2 regions of the Pseudoalteromonas sp. OANN1 genome follow, and region 2 is predicted to be linked to the other one. Evidence: predicted binding sites of a transcription regulator. Region 2 holds the regulator's gene; the other holds the start of a gene.
The links. The regulator FliA, encoded in region 2, starts transcription of late flagellar genes. The targets are predictions, from matches to a motif close to CTAAAGNTNNNNNNNNNNNNGCCGATA.
Positions count from the first base shown of each region.

Region 1: the regulator FliA is predicted to act here: its motif matches at 3,156-3,182, upstream of NH462_RS22210 (VC2046/SO_2500 family protein).

Region 1 covers NZ_JAMXSE010000037.1:14,158-27,189, forward strand. Annotated here, with positions in the region: gene NH462_RS22170 (ion channel) at 1-801, opposite strand, end outside; gene NH462_RS22175 (YgjP-like metallopeptidase domain-containing protein) at 1,028-1,684, shown strand; gene NH462_RS22180 (helix-turn-helix domain-containing protein) at 1,707-2,102, opposite strand; gene NH462_RS22185 (DUF2938 domain-containing protein) at 2,175-2,672, shown strand; tRNA gene NH462_RS22190 (tRNA-Tyr) at 2,690-2,774, opposite strand; tRNA gene NH462_RS22195 (tRNA-Tyr) at 2,801-2,885, opposite strand; tRNA gene NH462_RS22200 (tRNA-Tyr) at 2,915-2,999, opposite strand; tRNA gene NH462_RS22205 (tRNA-Tyr) at 3,020-3,104, opposite strand; gene NH462_RS22210 (VC2046/SO_2500 family protein) at 3,217-3,738, shown strand; gene NH462_RS22215 (YchJ family protein) at 4,113-4,574, opposite strand; gene NH462_RS22220 (SulA-like leucine-rich domain-containing protein) at 4,620-5,015, opposite strand; gene NH462_RS22225 (sel1 repeat family protein) at 5,345-5,794, opposite strand; gene NH462_RS22230 (NCS2 family permease) at 5,916-7,205, shown strand; gene NH462_RS22235 (hypothetical protein) at 7,272-8,033, opposite strand; gene cysB (HTH-type transcriptional regulator CysB) at 8,447-9,424, shown strand; gene queC (7-cyano-7-deazaguanine synthase QueC) at 9,477-10,133, opposite strand; gene queE (7-carboxy-7-deazaguanine synthase QueE) at 10,257-10,922, shown strand; gene NH462_RS22255 (transporter substrate-binding domain-containing protein) at 11,020-11,886, opposite strand; gene cysK (cysteine synthase A) at 12,046-13,014, opposite strand.
Region 2 covers NZ_JAMXSE010000006.1:210,358-219,606, reverse strand. Annotated here, with positions in the region: partial or broken gene NH462_RS08000 (chemotaxis protein CheA) at 1-1,493, opposite strand, end outside; gene NH462_RS07995 (protein phosphatase CheZ) at 1,507-2,283, opposite strand; gene cheY (chemotaxis response regulator CheY) at 2,303-2,686, opposite strand; gene NH462_RS07985 (RNA polymerase sigma factor FliA) at 2,729-3,463, opposite strand; gene NH462_RS07980 (MinD/ParA family protein) at 3,466-4,326, opposite strand; gene flhF (flagellar biosynthesis protein FlhF) at 4,319-5,794, opposite strand; gene flhA (flagellar biosynthesis protein FlhA) at 5,814-7,916, opposite strand; gene flhB (flagellar biosynthesis protein FlhB) at 8,000-9,130, opposite strand; gene fliR (flagellar biosynthetic protein FliR) at 9,140-9,249, opposite strand, start outside.

The DNA.
Region 1 (13,032 bases), on a different contig from region 2:
AGATACACTGTTGTCTAAGTCCAGTTGCATTATCTGATCTTGAAACGAAACACCAAATAGAAAATAGCAAAATGCACAGGTAATTATCATACCTAGACTGAAACGAATGACATTTTCTGGTTTTTCTCCATACCCACATAATAAGTCGACAAAGCTGGAAATAAGGTGACGTTTTGAAAATCGTGGATACTGGGCATGTCGCATGCGCAGCTCTTTGTATGTAAAGCGCCCAACCATTTCAAATAGTCCTTGGTTTTCTGCGCCTTTACGTAGTAAACGATAGATCTCTTCGGACTGTAGAAACAAGTCCTCCGCGTCTTCTTTCGCTCGGCTTCTGCGAGCCTCAAAAGCTTGCTGCTCTTGCAGTAATTGCTCGCCGAGTTCCATATTATCGATACGGGTGTTTTCCAGCTTTATGCCGAGCAAATTGGTGCTTTCTAAATTACAGCAGTGCAGACTTGCTTCTCTCAAATCGGCCTTCATTAGCGACGCATGCTTAATGGTATTATTAAATAGGTGCGCCCCTTTTAAATTGGCACGATAGAAGTTGCTATAAGATAGATCATAACCATGATGATTTTCAAAGTTAACAAGATTGAGCCCTTCTAAATTGGCTCGCTTCAACTCTAAGCCTTGTAGCAAACCGCCGCGCTTGGCGTAGCGCTCAAGCTTTTGGCTTAGCTCCAAGCCACCTTTATCGAATTTATTGTCATGCCAAAAGCAGTAACCTGAGCCCATATCGATTTCACTGCATTTTTTTCCCTCAGGTGACACATATTGGCAAATGGGTTTATCAGCCATAGCTTGCCTAAATCAAAATGCCTTTTTCATTAAGCGTAGCAGCAAAAATAATAAATACGGTGATTTAACGAAAAAATCTTTCTAATTTATAGAGTGTTAGAAACCACACTATTGATGAGTGTATTGTCATCATTGGTCGAATTCATTATCTTACATGGCGTTTGCAGTGACTCTGATAAGTTGCTCATACTATAATGCATGCTTTAGTGACTAAGAATTTGTTATCTTGCAATATCAATTGAAGAAAAGCCGAAAGCGTAAGAGCGTTGCGATAAAAATAAAAGCTGGCCAAGTATTTGTGTATGCGCCAGAGCAAATTTGCGAGCGCTGGTTACATAATTGGGTGGAAAGCAAATCCGATTGGATAAGATCAAAGCTTGCTCTAAAAATCATACCAAAGAGCCCTCGGCCACTGGAAACAGGTATTGTGCAAGTATTCGGCGAGACCTTTACCATTCAAAGAGGCGAAAGTACGACCTCTGTAATTGATTTTGATAACAAAAGGGTTTTACTTAAGGCTGTCAAAAATGAATGGCGTGAATTAGTTGCGCTGTTAAGCGAAACGCTAAATGACTATGTAGATATGGTTATTGCGCGCTATCAACCTGATATTCAAGCTCGCTTTGATACCCTAAAAATACGCGTTTATAAAAGCCGCTGGGGCAGTTTTTCATCTAAAGGCGTGCTTGCGTTTAATACGTTTTTGATTGGTGCGCCTCAGTGGGTAATTGATTATGTGGTAGTGCACGAACTTTGCCATTTTCATGTCATGGCACACAATAGCGCATTTTGGCATTTGGTAACAAAGCACTATGGCCACGACCATAAAATGGCTCGGCGTTACTTACGTGACCACGGTCGTGACTTGATGATTGAGCATTAGCATAGTGTCCTGTTTATGCCTATTATTTGTCGGGCCTCACCTTTGCCGCTCGTTTTAACAGCTTTTGAAATGTCGGACATTCAAAATGGCTTGGCGCAGGGCATTTTGCAGCGTGATAGAGGCCATCTCGCATTGCAGTTAAATGCTTAATGGTTTCATTTAATTCATCCGCTTTGGATTGTAACTTCACCCTATCAATATCCGCTTTACCCTCGGGGGTAAACATGTCCGCTATCTCATCTAACGAAAAGCCTGCGTTTCTGCCAAGTGTAATAAGTGCTAGACGTTCAAGTATCGAAGGGGGGAAAACACGTTTGAGCCCTTGTCGACCAATCGATCGGATCAGTCCTTTTTCTTCATAATATCTAAGCGTGGATGCGGGTAAACCTGACTTCTTTGCAACTTCACTGATATCCATTTTTGCCCTTGACTTAAAGTTAACTTGAACTAGTAGGATAGCGGCTATCAGTAAAAAAGAGGAGTAAAAATAGTGGAAAACCTATATTCGATATTAATGCCAGCAGTCGTGATTGGCGTAGGTGCAACGCTTGTTATGGATTTGTGGGCATTTATGCTCAGTCGCTTGTTTGCCATAAAGGGCTTAGATTATGCATTAGTTGGTAGGTGGATTGGACACTTGTGTCAAGGTCAACTTACGCATCAAGGTATCGGGCGTAGTAAACCAATATCTGGTGAACGTGTCATTGGCTGGTCCATGCATTATTTCATTGGGATTGTATTCGCCTTGGTGTTTCTACTGAGCGTGGGCAAGCCTTGGTTGATTGAGCCTAGCCTTTTGACTGCGTTAGTTTTTGGCTTCATAACGTGTGTTTTTCCATTTTTTATTATGCAACCCTGTTTTGGTGCAGGGATCGCAGCATCTAAATTACCAGAGCCGACTAAGGCAAGGGTAAAAAGTATGGCAGCACATTTGATTTTTGGCTTTGGGTTGTTTTTAAGCTCGTTTATATATGTAAGCTTATTGTGAGATAAAGCAATAGAAAGTGGTGGAGGGAGCTGGATTCGAACCAGCGAAGGCTGAGCCGTCAGATTTACAGTCTGATCCCTTTGGCCGCTCGGGAACCCCTCCATCATTTGGAGCGTTTATTTTAAAAGTGGTGGAGGGAGCTGGATTCGAACCAGCGAAGGCTGAGCCGTCAGATTTACAGTCTGATCCCTTTGGCCGCTCGGGAACCCCTCCATACATTTTAAAGCGTTACAATTTGAAAGTGGTGGAGGGAGCTGGATTCGAACCAGCGAAGGCTGAGCCGTCAGATTTACAGTCTGATCCCTTTGGCCGCTCGGGAACCCCTCCGAAATTGTAACTGTTGTTTATGGTGGAGGGAGCTGGATTCGAACCAGCGAAGGCTGAGCCGTCAGATTTACAGTCTGATCCCTTTGGCCGCTCGGGAACCCCTCCTAAACAACGGCGGTGATAATAACAAAGTTTTTTTCGAAGTAAAGAAAACTACTAAAGTTTTTCGGAAAAAGGCCGATAAATTCATAATTAGCAAAATAATCGGTTGGAATACATGCAAATTGATGGCGTTTTAATCAGTGAGTCGCAATTAGGGTCCGCGTTGAACATTAGTGTTCATGAGACGCGCTCTGCCGATTTTGCCATGCTATTATCTATGCTATCAACCGATGCATTAGATTTTAGCCAATTTCATCTACCAAAATCTGAAGCTGCCGCAAAAGATAACTCAGAAGAAACACTAAAAAAGCAATTTGAAATAGGTCCACAAAAGCCACTTGCGCCAAAAGAGTATAATATGCTTATTGGTCAGCAAAACGCGCAGCTGGTATCTATGGGGGCGATGGCGACCTTGCGATTGCAAGAAAATTTAAATCCAGAACCTTTTGCCGCACGAAATGATAAAAAGCATATTCCACTCGAAGTTGTAGAAAATTTGGAACCAGCGGTTAAAAGGCGTTTGGCGAGCGCGCAAGGTAAACTGGCCTTGGTTACTGATAAGGCAATGGATGCAGCTGGTTTTTATGATCAAATTGCAACGGGAGATATGCAGAGTATGTTACGCGCGACGGCGTAACAACATTAGCTGCTTTTACTTCTTCAAATTGAGCAAGTTTAAGACAAACTGGTATTAAACTTGCTGTTTTACAGCTGTTTGCTTCGTTACTAGACTGACATAAAACGCCATGCTTATCGTGCTTCATGTCTAATACCAATTGAATTAATTCTCTAATCAATTTGAAGGGTGAAATAGCATATTAGCTTCGTTAAAAATTTCTCATTTAGAACAACTAAATAGCAAAATTTTTGCCTTGCTACTAAAGCTATTTCCCCGCTTCAAGATAGATCATTTACTTAATACAACTGGTATAAGCTAAACGGCCTTTAATCATCCTTAGCTCGTTTCAAGCTTTTTTATTGCTTTGTATTTAATCTCTAATTCAGACTATTTTAGCTACCATGGCACTTTTTATACTTTTTACCACTGTCGCACGGACAGACGTCATTTCTGCCTACTTTGGTTGTAGGCGTATCGTACAATTCACCATCTAAGTAATACCATCTGCCTGCTTCGGTAATAAAATTTGACCGTTCATGGAGTATATAGTGCGTGTTTTCTGCGATATAGTGCGCCTTAAACTCAACAACCTCCTGAGTAGCTTCTGCTACTTCTTCTAGCACTTCCAATTTTATAAAGCGTGCATAATTAGCAAATGCAGCAATATCGTCGACACTATTTTGTGCTTGTTTAGCCTGGGCGTAGGTGTCATGAATATACTGTGCATCTTTTAAGCAGTATGCAGTATAGCGAGAGCGCATGAGTATTTGTGGACGCTCTGCGAATTTTTGTCCCTTAAGGTACGGCTCACAGCATTGCGAATAGGGAAGGGATGAATTGCAATAACAAGACATAAAAACTTCAGTTTTAACAAATTTATATCCTGTTATTGTAGCTTGTTAAGCGCTTTGAAAACAGTGGATCGCAACGTCAGATACTGGCAATTCCATTTTGTTGATAGTTTGCACTGAAGCAATATCAGTCCATATCACCACAGCAGCGAAATTACCATTGCTGATAGCACTTTTAAGTACATACTCAAGGTCGTATATGTGCTTTTGCCTAATGACGAGCAACTTGCTTGCATCAACTGAAGCACTTTCTAGCAGTGACTTGTTTGGTACATTATCGGGCGCAACGAGTAGCGTCCAGCCTTGTTTATGTTGACATTTATGTAAAACTTTAAGTAACTCTAAGCTAGCGACGATCTCATCTTCAACGATTACATTATTGATTTCGTTAAGTGTGTAATAAGTCGAATTGTTTGGCTGTAGAAGTGTATTGCTGTGTAACATAATTGTCTCACTGGTTATCTATACAGTATTTGTATACAGTAGTTTATACAGTGTGTGAATGCAAGAGAAATTGCTAGCTTTTTAATCAATATTTAAGCTTGATTTGTATTAAATTTTAATTTTTTAAATAAAACAATGGGTTGTGATTTTTTTAGATGACAGCTAAATTGACGAAAGTTCAGTATGAGTAAAGCAATAGGAAGCTTTCTCAGATGCTATACAGTAGTTTTCCTTGTACTATTGTGATCGTTGCAGAGGGTAAGCGTACGTTTACTTAAGAGAGGCTTAGCTACGCCTAGCCTACATTTTTTTGGTGAGCAAAATTTAATTTACTGGCTAATATGCTGTAGTTGATGAATTTGCTCGTAAAGTGTTGCAGCATAGCACTGTGCATCTCTAAAGCGCTTAGTTGTAATAAAACGGCGTACATCTAATAGTACTTGTTCGGCACCTTTGTGTCCTTGGCTACTGGCCAAACTTAACCAAGCAGCTGCATGAAAGGGGCTGGGTGGCACTCCTTGACCTTTCATAAACAACAAACCTAAAAAAAACTGTGCCTTCAAATCACCAGACATCGCGGCCAGTCTTAGCCATTTTGCCGCCAGCGGAAAAGATTTTTCTTTTAGGTAATAAAGGCCTTTTTTCAAAGCTTGGGTATTGTCGTGAAGATCTGGGAATTTTGCGTCCGCTTTTAATGGCGACGTTACAAATTCAAGCACATTCAGCAGCTGCTGTTCTAAGTCATGGTTTGCTGAGTTGTCGGTGCTATTTTGATCCATATCTTTATTCGCAATAATGTTGATAAGCAGAGTGTAGCTGAATTTTAACTATTTTGTCCGAGTTTTAAAGTGATTCGTGTTAAAATCCAACCACTTGTTCCTCAAATTTGTAATTTTAGTTATGCTCGAGCGGTTATTTTCACTGCAAGCTATGCACACCAATGTAAGAACCGAGGTGATTGCTGGCTTGACGACATTCGTTACTATGGTTTACATCGTTTTCGTAAACCCAGCAATGCTAGCAGAAGCTGGTATGGATCACGGCGCTGCTTTTGTGGCAACTTGTATCGCAGCCGCAATCGGCTGTTTTATTATGGGGCTATGGGCAAACTATCCATTAGCGCTTGCACCTGGAATGGGCTTAAACGCCTTTTTTACCTATGGTGTTGTGCTCGGCATGGGCTATACATGGGAAAGTGCATTAGGCGCGGTATTTATGTCGGGCTGTTTATTTCTATTTTTGAGCGTATTCAAGGTTCGCGAATGGGTGATCCAAGCTATACCTATCGTGCTAAAGCGTGCGATTGCGGCAGGTATTGGCGCATTCTTAGCGTTAATCGCGCTAAAAAACGCGAAAATTGTTATCGCAAGCGATGCTACATTAGTACAACTCGGTGATATCACTTCTCCCGGCCCGCTATTAGCCATTGCGAGCTTTTTTGTGATTGCGGCGCTCATGTACCGTGAAGTCAAAAGTGGCGTGCTTATCAGCATTTTAATGGTAACGGGTATTGCGTGGGGACTTGGGCTTGTAGATTATCACGGGGTTGTTGACGTGCCCCCAAGCATCGCGCCGACCTATATGCAGTTGGATTTGAGCGGAATTTTTGAACTGTCCATGCTTAGCGTGGTGTTTGCATTTTTATTTGTCGATTTATTTGATACCAGCGGCACATTGGTTGCGGTGACGCAAAAGGCTGGATTATCTGACGAGCATGGACGTATGCCAAGACTGGGTAGGGCACTGTCAGCTGACAGCACCGCGACGATTGCAGGCTCAGTGCTCGGTACCTCAACGACGACTTCATACATCGAATCAGTGTCAGGTGTATCCGTCGGTGGTCGCACAGGGTTGACGGCCGTGGTCGTAGGGATCTGTTTCTTACTCATGATGTTCTTTGCGCCACTGGCACAGATGGTTCCTGCATATGCGACGGCGGGCGCGATATTGTATGTGTCGGTATTAATGCTACAAAACCTAAAGTTGATTAATTGGGATGAGATGAGCGATGCTATTCCGGTGAGTGTTGTGTTATTGATGACACCGCTCACGTTTTCAATCGCGCATGGTATTGCTTTGGGTTTTATTTCTTATACAGCAGTTAAATTGGCGTGTAACAAAGCAAATGAAATCAGTATCAGCGTTTGGGTACTGACAGTACTCTTTATCGTTAAGTTTGCTTTTGGTTAAACAAGTGGGTTTACTTCATTTGTAACAAAAAGGCTGGGAGACCAGCCTTTTACGTAAATAATGGTGTTACCACTTCTTCTTCGGTGCAAACAGAACGTCCAAGTCGTCTTGTTCTTGCTCTGCTTTCTTTTTCACCGCTGATGCGTTGGACGCTCTAAGTTCGCTGCTGATCTCTTCTAAATAACCTTCGAGCTGTGCTTTTTTCTCTTTTACATAGTCATCATTGTATGAGACGGCGCAAATTGTAGCGTAAGCTTTTTCAAAGTATTGTCTTGCCGAACCGACCATATTTGCAGTCCTTGCTGAAAGCCCGCGTTTTATCTGGCTTTCAACATTGATTTTAAGCTGAAACCGCTCCAGCCTACGGTCTTCATTAACGAACAGTTGAGTGTCTACTTTACCTTTACTATGCTCAGAGCGCAGTAGTTGGCGTAATTTCTTTATGCCTTGAACTAATGCGATAATTTGCTTGTCATTGTCAGGAAGTGCTATCGAGTCTGAGTCAGCTGCTTTTTCAGGCTGAGTATTTAAGCGCTCTTGCGACTCGTGTAAGCGACTTTTTAATTCTTTCGAAGTTGGAGACAACTCCACCATTGCGGCTAAAGCGTCATGCACGCGGCGTTGAATAATACGGATCATGACTTCAGACATCGGAATATTGCTGCCATTCATGATGACGTCTTCCGCTTCTTCTATTACGCGTTTTTGCTTAGCAAGTTCTTTGCGTCTCTCCGCTTCTTGTTTCTCTTTATGTTGCTGGATAGCGCTTACCCAAACTGCTATGACGATAAGTGCAACAATCAACATTATTATAATAGAAACAAACATACTGAAATCTCTTTCATGTAACCACCAGTGTAATTTTTTAATCTTACATGAATTCGTACTATTCTGAACAGGTTTACGACAATAACCTGTAAAAAAGATAAAGAATTCATTATTTTTTAGTATAGTCGATGCCTAAATGAGCGGTTAGTTTTAGTGAAAGATAGTCGCCAGATTTAGCTCGTGAGTTTGCAAAAGCGTGTCAAAATATTCGCTATTTGGCCAAGTGACTGTCTGAGCGTCAGTGAAAATGCTGATATTTAGTACCTCTTGGCTACCTCATTTTTACCAAATGTGCTAGCCTACATAAGGTCGTAACAGGCGGTTTTTATCGCTTTGCACTGAACTCGCTAACAAAAAGCGGTTTTGCTATGGGCTGATGCTCAACATCAAGAGATCATAAGAATAAAAGCAATATGAAATTACAACAATTGAGATATATCGTCGAAGTGTTGAATCACAACCTTAATGTGTCAGCGACGGCGGAAAGTTTATATACCTCTCAACCTGGTATTTCAAAGCAAGTGCGCATGCTTGAAGACGAGTTGGGGGTACAAATTTTTGGCCGTAGCGGTAAGCATTTAACGCATGTTACGGGCGCAGGTAATGAAATTATTAATATTGCTCGTGAGATCCTTTCTAAAGTGGAAGGGATCAAAGCGGTTGCAAATGAACATACCTTACCAGATCAAGGTAAACTGAACATCGCAACGACGCATACTCAAGCTCGTTACGCGTTACCTCCTGTGATCCAAGGGTTTATGAAAAAATACCCGGCGGTTTCTCTACATATGCATCAAGGTACGCCACAGCAAATCTCTGATGCTGCCGCTCGAGGTGATGCTGACTTTGCTATCGCCACCGAGGCGCTACACTTGTACAGTGATCTGGTCATGCTACCTTGCTATCACTGGAATCGCAGTATTGTGGTCGCCAAAGACCATCCACTTGCACAAAAAGGCAGTGCACTGACGGTGCAAGACGTCGCTAAATATCCGTTGATCACTTATGTGTTTGGTTTTACTGGCCGCTCAGAACTGGATAAAGCATTTAATGCTCATGGCTTGGAGCCTCACATCGTGTTTACTGCAACAGACGCTGATGTGATTAAAACCTATGTAAGATTAGGACTCGGTGTTGGTGTATTGGCGTCAATGGCACTTGATGAAAAGTCTGATAGCGACTTAGTTTGCATCGATGCAAGTCACCTATTTGAAGCAAGTACGACGAAAATCGGTTTCAGAAAAGGGAGCTTCCTAAGAGGCTACATGTACGACTTTATTGAGCGATTTGCACCGCATCTCACAAAAGATGTGGTAGAGCGTGCAAGCTTGCTGCGAAATCAAGATGATATTGACAAGCTGTTTGAAGGTATGACGCTTCCTGTGAAATGAAGCACTTGAACAGCATATGAAGAGGCCTCAACAGAGGCCTTTTTCGATACGGTTATTCGTACGGGAGTGGATCTGTTGCGTGGTTTAGTTCAAATGCTTCGAGACGCTCTTGGCAAGCACCACACTTACCACATGCTTTTTCGCGGCCGTTGTAACACGTCCAAGTGTCAGCGTAATCTAATCCCATTTTTAGACCGTCAGTCAGGATATCAATTTTTGAGTTGTTAAGGTAAGGACTCACAATTTCAACGGCGTCGTAGTTCGCAATGCGACAAACATCATCCATCTTTTTAACGAACTCTGGGCGGCAATCTGGATAAATTGCATGATCGCCAGAGTGAGCACCGTAAAATACCTTATTTGCTTTTAGAGAGACAGCGTAACCTACCGCAAGAGAAAGCAAAATCATATTGCGATTAGGCACAATCGTGCTCTTCATGCTCTCTTCTTCATAGTGGCCTTCTGGCACGTCGATGTCATCAGTTAGGCTAGAGCCTGACAATAATTGATTGATAGCAGAAATATCAACGACCTTATGAGCAACGCCGAGTTTTGCACATACGTCAGCGGCAACTTGTAGCTCTTTTACATGTCGCTGGCCATAGTTAAAAGACAGTGCATAAACCTCATGGCCCTCGCGGACAGCCTTGTTTAATACAGTGTAAGAGTCCATTCCGCCGGAATAGATTACGACAACTTTTTCGCTCATAGGTGATTTGCCTCGATTTTGATAGAGGTTTACTTCAGGGCGCGATATACTACACGGCCGCTGGAGAAATGACAATTTTCTCGCGGTATTTTTCGACAACTTTATCTTAAACACGGGGCCATTTTGTACAAGGTTAACGAAATATTTGAAACAATTCAGGGTGAAGCAAGCTTCACTGGTACGCCTTCAATCTTTTTACGTTTGCAGGGCTGTCCAGTTGGTTGCGCTTGGTGTGATACCAAACAAACGTGGGAAACCAACGACACTTTTATTGTTTCATTGGATAACACTGTAGAAAAAAAGGCTGACTCAGAGTGGTGGGCGAACGCGAGTGCTGACGAGATCTTGGCGATTTTCGAGTCGCGGGGCTACCAAGCCAAACATGTGGTGATCACTGGTGGTGAACCTTGTATGTTTGATCTTCGCCCGTTATGCGAGTTATTGCATAGCAAAGGGTACAGCACACAGATTGAAACCAGTGGTACATTTGAGATCCTCGCGCCAGCTGAAACTTGGGTTACCGTATCGCCAAAAATTAATATGCGTGGGGGTTACAAAGTACTTCCAAGTGCAATGGCTCGTGCTGATGAGATAAAGCACCCCGTTGCGATGCAAAAGCATATTGAGGAATTAGAGGCGTTATTTGCACAAACTGGGGTTGAACCAAAGTTAGTGTATCTTCAGCCAATCAGCCAAAAAGCCAAGGCCACTAAGCTTGCAATAGACAATTGCAAAGCGAAAAATTGGCGCTTATCAGTTCAAGTGCACAAGTATTTAGGGATTAACTAAAGCGATTTGCCTAAGCGTATTTTAGCTAAAAATGCGGTGTGTTTAAGCAGAGGTATTGAACAAACGCGGTGCTTAGGCGTTAAGCCCTTTGTAGAGGTTAATAACACTCGTTACTGACCATTTCGATCATTCTTTGCGTTTCGCCACTGTTCTCAAATTGATAGAGATTGCGATTGATGTCTTTGAGCAATTCACGCCAATGTGGTTTTTGCTTGCTAAGCGCAAAGTAGAGGTGATTGTACTTTATAGGCGGTGTCACGTTTTCTATGTTTCTCAGTAATTCAATTTTCTCAGCTCTAGGTAAGTCTGAATAATTGACTGTAAAGCGCAGTACTTTTGGATCGCCTATTACTAAATTTACGCGCTTACCGACGAGTAATTTCACTAGCTGTAAATCATTTACGGCTTCTACTGTAACAAATTCACCATTATCCATCATAGCATCAAACTCGGGGGTATTCTGATAGCCTCTCACGACGCCAATGAGCTCATTCTTAACTGAGTTTAGATTACCATCAAAGCGGTCTTCTTCACCTCTTCGCTTCAAAAAGCCGATTTCGCCACCAGGAAAGGCATTAGATAAGGCAAGTAGCTCTCTGCGGGTCTTATTCTTGTGATTGTCAGATGGTGCTGAATCCTCAATATAGTATTCTGGGAATAAAATATCAGCTTTGCCTGTTTCTGCGGCCCTTACGGCACGAGCCCAAGGCAAAAATTCAACATACACTTGATAATCTAAATCGGTAAGCAGTGCGACGGCAAACTGAAAGGCCCAGCCTTTATTGCAGAGGTTTGCACCGATATAAGGTGGCCAATCTAACGTCACAATATGAATGAAGGCATTTTTGCCTTTCTTATTGTATAGATAGCCCCCTTGATACTTTTCTCCAGCAACAAGGCGAAATTCACCACCCTTAAAGTAGGCGACGTTTAAATTCTCCCCATAGATGAAGCTACTAAACATGAGAAAAAACAAGAGTAATAAGGTCTTTACAGTCATCGAAGTCAAAAAAGCGTAGCGAATAGATAAAGTGTAGTGAAAGGAGGTGAAATTAAAAGGAATAATATAAAAAACAAAGGGGCAGTGATGCCCCTTGGAAGTCTAGAATATGAAGCTCTAGTCTTACTGCACTAATTCTTGTTCAGAGAATGTGTCTGCAAAGAGTGGGCTAGTTAGGTAACGCTCTGCAGCGCTTGGCAAAATAACCACGATGTTTTTATCAGCATTTTCAGGTTGCTCGGCAATACGCTTTGCGGCAACTAGGGCTGCGCCTGAAGAAATACCTACTAAAATACCTTCGTCTTTCATCAGCTGGTGTGCCATTGCAATTGCATCTTCATTAGAGACCAACTCAACGCCATCAATAAGCTCAAGATCTAGGTTGCCCGGAATAAAGCCAGCACCGATCCCTTGAATTTTGTGTGGACCCGGTTTTACTTCGTCGCCCGCAAGGGTTTGCGTGATAACTGGTGAGTCAACTGGCTCAACAGCGATTGACTTAACATTTAGGCCTTTTTCATTTTTCAGATAGCGCGAAACACCAGTGATCGTGCCACCCGTACCAACGCCCGCAACGAAGTAATCGATATTACCTTCAAGTGCATCAAAAATTTCCGGACCCGTTGTTTCAAAGTGGATCTTCGGGTTTGCTGGGTTTTCAAACTGTTGCAGTAACACGTATTTTTCAGGGTTACTTGCTTGGATTTCATTTGCTTTTTCAATCGCGCCTTTCATGCCCTTGGCGCCTTCTGTCAGCACTAAATTTGCGCCAAGTGCTTTAAGTAGTTTACGACGCTCAAGGCTCATCGTATTTGGCATAGTAAGTGTCAACTTATAACCACGAGAAGCAGCAACGAAAGCCAATGCAATACCCGTGTTACCTGAAGTCGGTTCAATAAGTTCTTTACCTTCGCTAAGAAGGCCCGCTTTTTCAGCTTCCCAGATCATAGATGCACCAATACGGCATTTAACGCTGAAGCTTGGGTTACGCGCTTCCACTTTTGCGTAAACATTGCCGCCAGAAACGCGATTGATTTTAACCAACGGTGTATTACCGATAGTTAGACTGTTATCTGCATATACTTTAGTCATTTGTGTTCCCTAATCTAG
Region 2 (9,249 bases):
ACCGTACCCATTCTTGGTTTGCCCGACGCTTCGCGTACGTCAGGCATTTCAATGCCGTGATCTACTGAGTTTCTCACTAAGTGGACCAATGGATCTGCAAGCGCTTCAACCAAGTTTTTATCTAAATCCGTTTCTTCGCCTTGTAAAACTAGGTTGATTTCTTTTTTCAAGCTGCGAGCAAGGTCTCTCACTACTCGAGGAAAGCGACCAAATACCTTTTTGATTGGCTGCATCCGTGTTTTCATCACGGCACCCTGCAAATCAGCAGTGACCACATCAAGGTTCGAAATAGCTTTACCCATGCTTTCACTGTTGGTGTTATTCGCTAAGCTAACCAAACGGTTACGAACCAATACTAATTCGCCAACCATATTCATGATTTCATCAAGACGTTTAGTATCAACTCGGACCGTGGTCTCAGCTTGTGCCGCAGGTTTCTTCGCAGCGGCTGGTGTGGAAGCTTTTGCAGGCTCGGGCTCTTTTTGCGGTGCTGGTGCTGGAGTCGCAGGCTTAGCTTCAACTTTGGGCGCAGGCTTTGGTGCAGGTTTCGGCGCTGGCGCGGCTTTAACAGGCTCTGGTTGCGCAGGTTTAGTCTCTGAAACCTCTACTGGCGATTCATCGACCGCTTTAGGTGCACTGCCTTTACCATGAAGCTCGTCCAACAAAGCTTCAAACTCATCGTCGGTAATTTCTTCGTCGCCAGTAGACCCACTTGGGGCTGCTGGTGAGGTTGATTTAGCCTTAGGTTCACTCGCTTCTGGGGCAACAGCATCTTCTGCATTTGGTGCTCCACCGAATTTACCAACACCATGAAGTTCATCTAAGAGGTTATCGAATTCGTCATCGGTGATATCACCATCATCTGCGGTTGATACAGCTTCAGGTTTAGTTGCCGGAGCAACAGCAGGCGCATTACCCGAACCGTGTAATTCATCTAAAAGATTTTCAAATTCTTCTTCTGTTATCTCATCGATGCTGGAGCCGCTATCATCGCCTGAGCCAACATCGGCGTCGAATAAAATATCATCAGCACTTAAATCTGGCACCACAGGTTCTGGCTCAGAAGTAGGTTCGTCAATCACTTCACTGACTTCGTCTTCAGATGCAGGCTGGCTAAGTTTGTGGAGTGTTTCAAGCAACACAGGGTCGGCCGCTTCTGGTTCCTCACGGTTTTGAATACAAGCGAACATTTCGTTGATCGTATCCAAAGATTGCAAAATAACATCCATCAGTTCGGAAGTTACTTTTCGTTGCCCTTGTCGTAGTACATCAAACACGTTCTCCGCACCGTGACAGGCATCGACCAGTTCGGTCATACCTAGGAAGCCAGCCCCACCTTTTACGGTATGGAAGCCACGGAAAATCGCATTGAGAAGTTCTTTATCTTCAGGATTATTTTCTAGTTCAACAAGCTGTTCAGATAACAGTTCTAATATTTCGCCTGCTTCAACAAGAAAGTCCTGCAAGATATCTTCATCGACTTCAAAGCTCATACACACTCTCCAACTAGAAGCCTAAACTAGATAGCAAGTCATCGACTTCGTCTTGACCAGAAACCACGTCATCTCGCGATTCAGCGTCAATAATTGGACCTTCAGGTCCAGACAATTCATCACTGATAGTCTCAGTTGTTTTTATTTCGTTTTCATTCGCTTTCACAGCAGTTGAAGGCGCTTCATCTGAAGTACCAAAAACAGTCAGGAGGTGAATGAGACTATCTTCTACTTCTCTCACAAGCTCAATGACGCGCCGAATAACCTGCCCAGTCAAATCCTGATAGTCCTGAGCCATCAGCACATTAGTCATTAAACCTTGTAATTCGTCTGTACGTGTCTTTGAAGTCTGCATAAAGCTGTCGAGATCATGACACAGAGATTTAAACTCACCGAGTTGAATGTCTCTGCTCATCAATCGATCCCAAGTGGGCTTTATTTGCGCTAACTCATCCGCTAGATTCTGCGCAAGAGGTAAGCTTTCTTCGACCGCGTCCATCGTTTTATTAGCAGCGCTTTCTGTCATTTCCATAACATAATTAAGACGCTGCTTGGCGTCAGGTATAGCCTCTGTCGTGAGATCTGAGAGTCGAGTATCGAGCTCAAAGTTCTTCAAGGACTCGTGTAATTGGCGAGTTAGCTTTCCAACTTCTGCAAATAACTCCGATTGCTCTTTGTTAGCAGCTTCTAAAATCAGCTGGTCAGCTTTTTCTTGTTCACCTTGTTCTAGAAGCTCAACAAGTTGCTTAGCTTGTTCAAGTGTAATTTGAGGCGCAGCATTTACAGACATAGGCCATATCCCCTTGCTGTTAGCCTAGTCGCTCAAATACTTTTTCAAGCTTAGTTTTGAGCGTACCCGCAGTAAACGGCTTAACAATATATCCGTTCACCCCTGCTTGCGCTGCTGCAACAATTTGTTCTTTTTTCGCTTCTGCGGTAACCATCAACACTGGAATGTGCTTAAGCTTTTCATCTGCGCGTATTGCACGAAGCAAATCAATACCTTGCATGCCCGGCATATTCCAATCAGTTACTACAAAGTCAAACTCCTGATTTTGTAGCATCGGAAGTGCTGTACTACCATCATCAGCTTCTTGAACATTGGTAAAGCCTAAATCTCTTAATAGGTTTTTGATTATTCTTCTCATAGTAGAGAAATCATCAACCACGAGAATCTTCATGTTCTTATCCAAAACTTCCTCCAGTGAGGTTCGAACCCAACTATTTTATGTACTCTAATTTATCCAGTCATTGATTTTAGCTTTAAGCTTTATCATTGCCTGACCGTGAATTTGGCTTACTCGAGATTCACTGACATCAAGGATGGCACCAATCTCTTTTAAATTCATTTCGTCGTTATAGTAAAGTGATAAAACCAGAGCATCCCTTTCGGGTAACGCTTTGATAGCATTTACTAAAGACTCGTTAAAACGTTCATTTTTAACGTTATTAAACGGTTTGTCTAGCGCAAAATCGCTGTTTGCTGGGGTTATCACGTCTTCATCAACCCCAAGATCCTCAATACCGATGACTTTACTTGCATTTACATCATGTAAAATATGATGGTACTCATCTAGAGATATATCAAGTTTTTCAGCGATTTCAGTGTCTTTTGGTTCTCGACCAAGGAGAGATTCGAGCTCAGATATAGCTTCTGCAACCATTCTGCTATTTTTGTGAACAGAACGAGGCGCCCAATCACCACGACGGATTTCATCCAGCATTGCGCCTCGAATACGGATCCCGGCAAAGGTCTCGAAACTAGCGCCTTTAGTTGCATCGAAATTTTTAGATGCTTCAATCAACCCAATCATACCTGACTGGATCAGATCGTCGAGTTGCACACTTGCCGGAAGTCGAGCAATCAGGTGGCACGCCACTTTTTTGACAAGTGGAGCATGCCGTTCAACCACCTTATGAATGTGGTCTGAAGTTTGATATCCCGCAGCTCTATTGACCGGAGAAGCCATAATCACCCGTTTACAAGTTGTTCAATGAAAAATTCTAGATGACCGGAAGGTTGATGCGGAATTGGCCATTTCACTGCCTTAGCGGCAAGTCCCTTAATCGCAATCGCCGCAGGAGAACTCGGAAATAAATCCACGATAGCTCTTTGTCTGCGAGAAGATTTACGCATGTTTTCGTCAAACGGTACGGTGGCCACTAATTCCAGTGCTACATCAAGAAAACGGTCTGTAACTTTTGAAAGTTTAGCAAATAATTCTTGCCCTTCACGCATACTGCGGACCATATTGGCAACAATTTTAAAACGATAGACACCATGCTCTCTGCTCAAAACTTTGATCAACGCGTAAGCATCTGTAATGGAAGTCGGTTCATCACACACCACAACCATCACATCTTGTGCAGCTCGAGAGAAGCTCAGAACCATATCTGAGATACCAGCTGCGGTATCAACAATTAATACATCAAATTGCGTGTTAAGCTCGCTAAATGCACGAATAAGTCCTGCATGCTCTGCGGGAGTCAGCTCTACCATACTTTGAGAGCCTGAAGTCGCCGGTACAATTTTAATTCCAGCGGGACCTTCTACGAGAATCTCATCTAGTTCACATTCACCCGACAACACGTGTGACAGATTCTTTTCTACCCTTAGACCTAACATCACATCACAGTTTGCCAAGCCCAAGTCCGCATCTAAAACGAGAACTCGCTGTCCTTGTTGGCCCATAGCGATGGCAGTATTGAGCGAGACGTTGGTTTTACCCACCCCACCTTTTCCACCGGTCACGGCTATTACTTTTACACCCTGGTTGCTATTTTGACTCATTCTACGCAGGCCACTTGCTTGATCTAAAACTGTGTTAATCATACATTCCTACTGACTCTGACGCTACAGGTACACGTCGAGAGTGCTGTGCTTTTATTCTTTTTAAATACAATTGCTCAGCCTTTTTTACTAGCTTTTGAGCATTTGCTACGCGAATGTCTTCTGGCACTCGCTGACCGTTGGTAAGATACCCTATTGGCAAGCGATTTTGAATCGCTATGCTAATTATCTCACCTAAACTTAGACTTTCATCAAGTTTTGTGAAAATACAGCCACTTAAATTTACTTTTTTGAAGTGTCTTACTGTTTCTTGTAACACATTCATTTGTGCTGTCGCACTTAATACTAAATAGCTGCGAATATCTACTCTCGCGCTACGCATAAGTGTATTTAACTGTTCAGTTAAGCGCAAATCTCTTTGACTCATTCCCGCTGTATCTATTAATACTAGACGCTTATTGCGTAAATGATAAAGCACTTCTGCAAGTTCATTTGCATCTTTAACTTGCTTAACCGGACAACCAATGATTCTACCATAGGTAGCTAACTGCTCGTAAGCGCCAATTCTGTAGGTATCTGTCGTTATTAACGCCACTTTATCTGCACCGTATTTTTGTGCACCTAATGCCGCTAATTTTGCAACCGTTGTGGTTTTACCAACACCAGTTGGACCCACCATCGCAAATACTCCACCTTGACGAAGAATATCATTGTTAGTGGTGTGCATTTGGTTGATCACCATGTTTAACAATGCATTCCAGGCTTCTTTACGAGACACATCATCAGGGATAAAGCATGCCATTTGCTCAGCGACATCTTTGTCTATTCCCATTCCTTCCAGACGGTCAACAAGACACGCACGGGTTGGATCACGACGAGCCATTTCTTGTTTCATTAGACCAGATACTTGATGTTCAAGTAATTGACGAATAGCGTTCATTTCTTCGCGCATTGCACTCATTTCGTCAGGCTTGGCATTTAACTCAGGTAAATCATCACCAAAACCGTTGTCTAACTCATCCGACTCGCCCCAATGCTGTGGCTGCTCAAATGCATCATCATCAAAGTCAAAAGATTGGCGACGAGCTTGCTGTGGCTTCGCTTGGTGCGCCGGCGCAGCAGTTTGTGTTTTACGTTGGCTGCTTAACATTTGCTCTGTATCAATCCCCGATTGGGAGAACATAGAAGCAAGTTCTGGTGAGCGTGGGCGCGGTGCCTGACGCTCTAGCAATGCCGCTAAGCTATCGGCAACTTGCGCTTGTTTTGCTGGCTGTGCTTGGCGAGGCTCTGGACGGACAAAGCGGGTCGGAGCCTCGTTTGAGGCAGTCGCACGGGCAGCTGGAGCTTGCTTAACAGGTGCTGCAGCACGGTCATTATCAACTGCTGCGACGATTTCAACACCATCTGCTAACTTTTTGTTAGACATAATGACAGCATCTGCACCAAGCTCTTCTTTTACTTCATTTAAAGCCGTACGCATATCTTTTGCGAAGAAACGTTTAATTTTCATGTTACAGCCCCTTTATCCTCTATTGTCCAACCGAGCTCACTATCTTAATTTGTCTTTCTTCCGGCACTTCTTGATATGACATCACTCTAAGACCTGGAATCGTATGTTTAACAAATCGAGACAGCACACTTCTTAACATACCTGAGGTTAATAAGATGGAAGGTTCCCCTAGCATTTCTTGGTTGTGATGTGCTTCTCTTAATGATTCTTGAAGCCTCTCAGCCAAGCCAGGTTCAATACCCGCCCCCTCATCACCTGCGTTCTGAAGTGACTGATGCAACATCTGTTCCAACTCAGGCGCCAATGTTATGACAGGAATTTCTTCTTCGCTTCCAACGGCATCTTGAACAATCAATCTGCGTAATGAAATTCTTACCGCAGCCGTTAACACATCAGGGTCTTGGCTCCGTGGGCCGTACTCAACTAAGGTTTGTACAATCGAGCGCATATCTCGAATCGCAACGCCCTCATTAAGCAGATTTTGAAGCACTTTTACCACGGTAGTGAGTGGTAAAATATCAGGCACTAAGCCTTCAACTAATCTAGGGTGACTTTTCGCAAGCATATCTAATAGGTTTTGTACTTCTTCATGGCCAAGCAATAGTGATGCATTATTCGTCAATAATTGACTGATATGTGTTGCCACCACAGTTGCAGCATCTACTACTGTATAGCCAAGCGAATGCGCCTCATCTTTTTGGTCTGGCTTAATCCATACCGCATCTAGGCCAAATGCAGGATCTTTAGTTTCTATACCTTTAATCGGCCCAAACACCTGCCCTGGATTAATTGCAAGTTCGTCGCCATGCTTCAACTCACCGGTTCCTGAGCCAACTCCCATTAAAGTAATATTGTATGCATTTGGATCTAGTTCTAGGTTATCGCGAATATGTACCGGCGGTACTAAAAAGCCCAGTTCCTGAGATAGCTTTTTACGCACCCCTTTAATACGACTGAGAAGCTCCCCGCCTTGGGCTTGGTCAACTAGAGGAATTAGGCGATAACCAACCTCTAAACCAATCACATCAACAGGTTGTACATCATCCCAACCAAGCTCTTTTTGATCTTGTTGATGGCCTCCTTTGGCAGCAGGTCCTTTGGCAGCTTGTTCTGCCTTTTCGATTTCCGCCTTTTTCTTTTGCTGGCTTGTGTAATAGGCTATATAGCCAAGTAATACACCTAAACCTAGGAAGGCAACATGTGGCATGCCTGGAACGAGTCCCATGGTGATCAAAATACCTGAAGCAATAGCTAGCGATTTTTCATTACCCAGTTGGCTTTTAAACTGATCGCCCATGTTGTGCGATTCATTTTGACGCGTTACGACAATTGCAGTGCCAATTGAGAGTAAAAGAGATGGAATTTGCGCGACCAGACCGTCACCGATTGTCAGCATGGTATATACTTCCATCGCGTGGCCAAAGCTTAAATCATGCTGGATCATCCCAACGAAAAGGCCACCTATTATATTAATGGCGAGGATCACGATACCTGCAATAGCATCACCTTTAACGAATTTACTTGCACCGTCCATTGACCCATAAAAGTCGGCTTCTCGAGTCACTTCTTCACGACGAGCCCGGGCGTCATCTGCAGAGATAAAACCGGCATTTAAGTCCGCATCAATGGCCATTTGCTTACCCGGCATAGCATCAAGGGTGAAACGCGCAGACACCTCTGAAATACGACCCGCACCTTTGGTAATTACGACAAAGTTAATAATAATAAGGATAAGGAATACAACTAAACCGACGGCGTAGTTGCCACCAATAACAACACTACCAAAGGCTTCGATCACCTTACCTGCCGCATCACCACCATTATGACCTTCAAGTAATACGACGCGAGTACTCGCTACGTTTAATGCCAATCGCATGATAGTCGCGATCAGTAGTACCGCCGGAAACATACCAAATTCGAGTGGCTTCAAGGTATAAACAGTCACCAATAGCACCACTAGTGCCAATGCAATGTTGAAGGAAAATAGAATATCAAGCAAAAAAGGAGGTAACGGTAGAATAACCATGCCAAGTGCTGCAAGCACCAACAATGGAGTACCCACACCTTTAGCATATTCTTTTTTATCTCGATTGAGTTGTTGTAAAACTGCTTTAAATTCCATAACTTAACACAAGCAAAAAATTGACACATAGCAACAAATGCAATATGCGTTCCAATTAATAGCTTATTTTTATGAGAGCAATTTTAATGCTTCAAATCGTCTGGGATTGGTAAATCTCGAGTAAGTGCAACGGGTCTTTTCCCTTTGCCCTTTTGAAAACGATTTAGCTGAAATACATATGCAAGTACCTGTGCAACCGCGGTAAACAATTGTTCAGGGATTTGATCACCTACTTCGGTCGTGTGGTAAAGCGAACGAGTCAATACAGGTGATTCCACTATCGGCACTTCATTCCCTTTGGCTATTTTTCTAATTTGCATCGCAAGTTCATCAACTCCTTTTGCAATTACAATAGGCGCTCCCGCTCGTTCAGTGTCGTATTTAAGCGCAACCGCATAGTGAGTAGGGTTGGTCACAACAACATCTGCATCTGGTACATCTTGCATCATACGTCGTTGCGACATTTCTCTTTGTGTTCGACGGATCCGCGCTTTTATCTGAGGGTCACCTTCTGAGTTTTTGTATTCATCCTTGACTTCTTGTAGCGTCATTTTAAGCTGTTTATGGTGGTTATAACTTTGATAAGGGGCATCAATCGCTGAAATAATGATCATGGTGCAACTAAGTGCTAAAAACATCCACGCAATGATTTCTAACGCATGCTCTATACTCGATGGGATTTGCTCAATACTCAAGTGTAATATTTCGTTAAAATACATATTGATAAGCAAGATTGCAAAGCCAGCTACTAATACAAACTTAAGAACTGACTTCAATAACTCTATGGCCGCTTGCGGGCCTAACATTCGCTTAAATCCCTTCAATGGGGACATTTTACTTGCTTTTGGAGCGGCTGCCTGCCAAGAAAAGTTAAAGCCCCCGAGTAACGTATTCCCCACTATTCCTGCAATTGCGATTATAAAAACAAACATGGCCATTGGAAATAGCAGTTCAGCAGCAATATCTCCCCACACAGCAAACATTTTGGTTGTATCGTAGGTTTCATTGCGATTGAGCGACAACATTCGCCCCATAACATTGTAGAGCGCCTTCCCAATTCCAGGCCCATACAAAAGTAGAGCTATTGCAGAAAACAATAACACAAACGTCGTGCCGAGCTCTTTTGAACGGGCTATTTGGCCCTTCTTCCTAGCATCGTCTATTTTCTTGGAGGTGGGTTCTTCGGTGCGTTCTTGACCGGAATCTTCTGCCATTTCAGACTCCTATACCGTGCAACCAATTAGATCGCACATCAGCTCTGTCATTTTGAGCCATTGAAATTCAAATTGTGCTAAAAAATTACCCAATGTCGCCCAAATAATGGTAAGCCCTG